DNA from 2 places in the Anoxybacillus kestanbolensis genome. Region 1 is predicted to be linked to the other one. Evidence: predicted binding sites of a transcription regulator. Region 1 holds the regulator's gene; the other holds the start of a gene.
The links. Region 1 encodes Rex, which represses fermentation and respiration genes when NADH is low (regulators of the CRP and FNR family bind a similar motif). Its sites were predicted from a motif close to TTGTGAAATATTTCACAA; they were not measured.
Positions count from the first base shown of each region.

Region 2: a site for Rex is predicted at 1,831-1,848, ahead of BO219_RS05950 (L-lactate dehydrogenase). Genes of this name have one in related genera too.

Region 1 is NZ_MQAD01000032.1:4,575-7,745, reverse strand. It holds gene groL (chaperonin GroEL) at 1-44, opposite strand, end outside; gene groES (co-chaperone GroES) at 118-402, opposite strand; gene BO219_RS13205 (CPBP family intramembrane glutamic endopeptidase) at 628-1,365, shown strand; gene BO219_RS13200 (YdiK family protein) at 1,362-1,535, shown strand; gene BO219_RS13195 (redox-sensing transcriptional repressor Rex) at 1,545-2,180, opposite strand; gene BO219_RS13190 (ABC-F family ATP-binding cassette domain-containing protein) at 2,408-3,171, shown strand, end outside.
Region 2 is NZ_MQAD01000005.1:691,123-694,293, forward strand. It holds gene BO219_RS05940 (rhomboid family intramembrane serine protease) at 1-515, opposite strand, end outside; gene BO219_RS05945 (hypothetical protein) at 551-742, opposite strand; gene BO219_RS05950 (L-lactate dehydrogenase) at 814-1,764, opposite strand; gene BO219_RS05955 (5-formyltetrahydrofolate cyclo-ligase) at 1,925-2,494, opposite strand; gene rpmG (50S ribosomal protein L33) at 2,549-2,698, opposite strand; gene BO219_RS05965 (sugar phosphate nucleotidyltransferase) at 2,779-3,171, opposite strand, start outside.

The DNA.
Region 1 (3,171 bases):
ATCGCACGACGAGCTTCTTCGCTGAATTTAATTTCTTTTGCCATACATCTTACCCCCTTGATGATGATTTTTTTTGTTAAGTATTTTTGTACGCTTTATATGTTATCAGGCGAACGATTAACCAATCACAGCTAAAATGTCACTTTCACGCAAAATTAAGTATTCTTTTCCATCATATTTTACTTCTGTACCCGCATATTTTGAGAAGATGATGCGGTCACCAACGCTTACCTCTGGAGCTACGCGCTCACCATTATCAAGAACGCGACCTGAACCAACTGCCACAACTTTTCCTTCTTGTGGTTTTTCTTTTGCTGTGTCTGGTAAGACAATTCCGCTCGCTGTTTTTTCTTCAGTTTGAATTAATTCAATGACAATACGATCGCCTAGTGGCTTCAACACGGCAAACGACCTCCTTAATTAGATTTTCGTTCCGTTATTAGCACTCATTCTTATTGAGTGCTAACACACTTATTATATTAATGAACTTTTTTCAATTTTGCAAGTAGGAAGTTAAAAATTTTTCAATACATATTTCCCTCTTTCATTATGTCTTTCCTTTCGAAATTCATACAAAAAATATGGTAAAATGAAAAAGTATTTATTTTGTAAAAAGGGGTTGACCATGTGAAAAAACAATATCGGTATGTCATCATTACATATATCGCCATGCAGCTATCGAGCTTAGTCGGCGTCCCTTTACTTGCACATAGCGGCTTTGTCAACGCATCAAATAAAGAAATAGCTTTTTCGATCGCTTCTGGTTATTGGGCTGTTATTAGTTTCTCGATTGCTCTTTTTCTCGTTCTTTATTTTATGAAAGAAGATATGAAATACTCATATGATCGCCATCAAGCATCGATTGGCATGTCATTCTTTTGGGCAATTGGGGGGTTTTTGCTCGCTCTTTTCGCCCAAGGCGTTGCAGCAAACATCGAAGTACACCTCTTTGGGGTCGAAATGGGGTCCGAGAACACGAGACGGATCGTCGAAATGGTCAAACTTACACCAGCTCTTATGCTCGTCACTTCAATCGTTGGTCCAGTTTTAGAAGAAATCATTTTTCGAAAAATTATTTTCGGAACGCTGTATCAAAAATATAACTTTTTCTTATCAGCCATCATCAGCTCGCTTTTATTTGCTGTTGTTCATTTAGAGTTCGAACATTTGCTTCTTTATGCAACGATGGGATTTGTATTTGCTTTCCTATATGTCAAAACAAAGCGTATTATCGTACCTATTGCAGCACATGTACTGATGAACACCTTTGTCGTTGCAATTCAAACATTATTTGCTGAAGAAATCGAAAGCATTATGCGTGAGGCAGAACGAATGCAATTCGTAATTTGGAGGCTGTTTTCATGAAGTCTGAACCGTTGTTTTATTTTCTCACTGGCATTTTATTTACTTATTTTGCTGTCCATACCGCCGATGATGGTATTTGGGACATCACAACGATGCTATTTATTTTAATTGCTACATTTGATTTCGGCGCAGGAATTCGTTCTTTACGAAAAAAAACCTCCCGCTCGTAAACGGGAGGTTTACTCATTTCCGTAATGTTTTAAAAAGTAAACGAGTGACTGCAATTCGACCGCTAAATCAATATGGTGAACACGAATATGTTCTGGCACATGCAAGCGAGCAGGCGTAAAGTTTAAAATCCCTTTAATGCCTTTTTGAACAAGTCGGTCAGTAATCGGCTGGGCAACTTGAGCAGGAACGGTTAAAATCGCTACCGTAATCCCTCCAAGCTTTTCTTCCAATTCATCTAAATGATAAACCGGAACCCCTCCGACTTTTGTTCCCACTTTATCCGGATCAACATCGAACGCCATTACGATTTTCGTATTGTTATTTTTGCTAAAATTGTAGTTCAAAAATGCTGTCCCTAAATTACCGACGCCAAATAACGCTACTTCTGTCGTTTCATCTTGGTCTAACGTTTTTCGGAAAAACGACAGCAAATAATTCACATTATATCCGTATCCTTTTTTTCCAAGCGCACCAAAGTATGAAAAATCACGGCGAATCGTTGCTGAATCGACTTTTACAGCTTCGCTTAACTCCGCTGAAGATACACGTTGCTTGCCTGATGCATGCAAGTTTTTCAAAAAACGATAGTACAACGGTAGTCGCTTTGCGGTCGCCTGCGGAATTTTTGGTTGTTCATTATTCACGAGTCAATCCCCCACATTTCCTTTCACAAATAGTTAGCGCTTTCATTTTTCTCTCCTATACGTCTAAAAAATTCTCCCCACTTCTAAACTATACACTATTTTTTTCATTCTGTCTTTCCTTTGTACCCTTTATTATTATTTTTGTCAAATTTGTTATTCGTACACTAGTGTTGCCGAATATCAAGAAAGTACGTTACACTATCAAAAGAAGATTGAGGTGAGAAAGAATGATCATTTTACAAGTAAATCAACTATCCAAATCATATGGAGCGGAACAAGTTTTATCAGACATTAAGCTTGAAATACAAGAAAAAGACCGTATTGCGTTAGTTGGAAGAAATGGCGCGGGAAAATCGACATTATTAAAAATCATTGCCGGACAGTTGTCATACGACACAGGCGAAATCATTAAACCGAAACACGTAACGATCGGTTATTTAGATCAATATACAGGGTTGCAAGCTCATCGTTCCATTTGGGAAGAAATGCTCGATGTGTTTGCCCCGCTACAACAAATGGAAAAACAATTACGCGAACTAGAACAACAAATGAGTTTACATGATGCTGACTATGAGCGCCTACTTGAGCAATATGATCGTTTACAAACAGAATTCAAAGAAAAAGGCGGCTATCAATATGAAGCAGATATTCGTTCGGTTCTTCATGGTCTCCGCTTCCCACAGTACGATTATACGACAAAAGTATCTACATTAAGCGGTGGACAGCGGACGAGGCTAGCGCTTGGTAAACTGCTCCTTACAAGGCCCGATTTGCTCATTTTAGACGAACCGACAAACCATTTAGATATGGAAACGTTGCAATGGCTTGAACAATATTTAAAAAATTACGATGGGGCCATTCTTATCGTCTCCCACGATCGCTATTTTCTTGACCAAATCGTGACACAAGTGTATGAACTATCACGCACAAAAATAAAAAAATATGTCGGAAACTATACAAGCTACTTACAACAACGTGCTGAACAATTTGA
Region 2 (3,171 bases), on a different contig from region 1:
GCAAATGATAACACGTGTTGTTTAAACGTTTGTAATTCTTGTTGCAACATTGGAGAATCATCAGGTACGTACACTTTTAATGATTGATGGAACTGCGTGCTTAGCTTATGCAAGACGTCATACATATTGTAAAGATGCATCACATATGTTTGCATATGCACTCGCTCAGTCGTGAATGGTCGCTCAACATACAGTTCCCAATCGTCAACAGGGGGATACATCATGACATAAACGTTGATGACTTGCAGTTGGCGGCGAAATTGTCGCTTGCGCCATTCATCAACAGCGACTAGCGCGCGATTCATATCATTTTTTAATGACACACCCCAATCCATATCAGTGCGAACAAGGCGTACAAGCGGCGCTTTTCGTTCCCTCGTAGATTGCAACCAAACCTCCCGCTCATCAGGTGACAAATAAACGATTTCATAGTTCATCTGTAACAATTGAAACATCATTTGCCAATATACAAAATCAAAGCGAATGCCCAACCTTCCCTCTCCCTTCGCTATCATACCCTTCTTTTATCACACTCTCTTACAAAGCGCAACTATTTGTACTTTTGTAAAAATAATGTAGGAACAATGCGCTGGCGAATAAACGGAACGGACATTCCCCATTGTACCACTCGTTTTTGAACCGCTTCTCGTTTCAATATTTCGTTCAATAACCGATAACGAAACTGATAAAGAACGAGCCCTGCCATAACGGCAACGATCAACGTTTTTCCATTCAATATCATCACCCTCCCTCATATTTACCGTTCCCTTTTCGTGTTGAAATTATAAAAAGGTTGCCTCATCATGAGACAACCTATTGCAATCCAACGCGCTTCATCACATCTTTTAATACAGTTGCAGAATGAGTAAATTTTTCTTTTTCCTCTTCGTTCAATTGCAGTTCAACAACTTCACGAATACCGTTGCGATTTACGATCGCTGGTACGCCAATGTACATATCATTTTGGCCATATTGGCCTTCTAAGTAAGCTGAAACAGTAAGAACGCTGTTTTCATTTTGTAAAATCGCTTTTGTTAAACGAACAAGTCCCATGGCAATGCCGTAATATGTTGCACCTTTTCGCTCAATAATTTGATACGCTGCATCGCGTACATTCACAAAAATGTTATCTAAATCTTCTTGTTTATATTGTGGCTTTTCTTTCATTATATCGGCAATTGGACGGCAACCGATGAATGCATGGCTCCAAACAGGCAACTCCGTATCACCATGTTCCCCAATAATATAAGCATGTACGTTGCGCGTATCCACATCGAAATATTCACCTAACAAATAGCGGAAGCGAGCTGTGTCTAAAATCGTTCCTGAACCGATCACGCGCTCTTTTGGCAATCCTGAAAACTTCCATGTAGCGTATGTTAAAATGTCAACCGGATTTGTGGCGACGAGAAAAATACCGTTAAATCCGCTTGCCATCACTTGATCGATAATATTTTTGAAAATTTTCGTGTTTTTCTCAACCAAATCTAATCGTGTTTCTCCTGGTTTTTGATTGGCTCCCGCAGTTAACACAACGAGATCAGCATCTTTGCAATCTTCGTAATTGCCAAACCAAATTTTCGTTGGGGATGGCGCAAACGGCATGCCGTGATTTAAGTCCATCGCATCCCCTTCCGATTTTTCTTTATTAATATCAATCAAAACGAGCTCTTCTGTCACTCCTTGGTTTAAAAGCGCAAACGCATAACTTGAACCGACAAAACCTGTTCCAACTAAAACAACACGATTCACTTTATTTGACATATTTCTTCCACCTTTCGTTTATATCATTTTACAATCTGTGCGTTGTTTATCTGTTTCACACTTACATTGTACACTGTTTCACAAAGTTTATAAGGCATGAATTATTAACATTTTGTTAATTTTTTCTCCTGTACAATATGAAAGCGCTTATGCTGTTTTATTATTCGTTTTCACAAACAACAATTCCTTCGTTTGTAATAATCATTTGGACAGGGATGTCATGCTGTTCAACCGGCAACGTAGAGACGATTTGACAATCATATGCAAGGGAAATTGTATCGTTTGGAAAATCAACTAAATATCGATCATAATATCCCCCACCATAGCCAAGGCGATATCCTTTACGAACAAAAGCAAGACCTGGAACAAATAGGAGCTCGATTTCATGTTTTTGCACTTCTCTCGTTTCTTCCACAATCGGTTCATATAAATCGAAAAAAGAGCGTTCCGTTTCTTGAAACGAACGAATTTCGCGAAACGTCATTTGTTTTGTTGTTACATCGCATTTTGGAATGGCAACTTTTTTCCCTTCTTGCCATGCTCGTTCAATGATACATTTTGTATCGATTTCGATTTGTTGTGAGATCGTAATACCGATCACTTGTGCCGTTTGCCAAAGATGTTGGTGAAATAATATATCGTGAATGATGTTCTCCTTTTTCTTGCGTTCTTCTTTTGTCATATGTAAGAGACGTTGTTTTATTTGTTGCCGCAATTGTTTCTTATTCATTAACCTTCCCCCTCTTTCATAAAAAAATAAGCAGCAGGAAAAAAATCCTACTGCTTACTTCGTTTCACGATGAACTGTTGCTTTTTTGTCTCGTGGGCAATATTTTTTCAATTCGAGGCGCTCTGGGTTATTGCGCTTATTTTTTGTTGAAATATAGTTGCGTTCGCCGCATTCTGTGCATGCTAACGTAATATTTACACGCATCGTTCTTTCCCTCCAAACAAAAGTATTATAATCACACCTTTCCATCATATCATTTTTCTTAAACAATTTCCATATGAATTTTATACGTTTTGATATTGCCGAATTTTCTTTATATAGTATTTCGTATATTCTTTTGCTTTTTGAGCATTTGCTGCTTGTGAATAAATCGTTAACGTTGGTTCATCTACTTTCGGTAAAATGAGTGTCCATGCTCCATCTTCATGATATACTTTCATGCCATCTGTAAAATCTACATGCTTGTCATACGATTCTTCTAACAATTTACGCATAACAGCCGCCCGTTCATCCCATGGGCAATGAACATCACGGCATGATAAATGAATAGTTGGAATAGACGACACAATGGTACGAAGCGAACAACGTTCAATCGCTAACAAGTGCAATAGTTGTACACATGCATACAATCCATCGAAATAAAAATGAAACGGCTCATGATGATGTGCAAGCAAAAA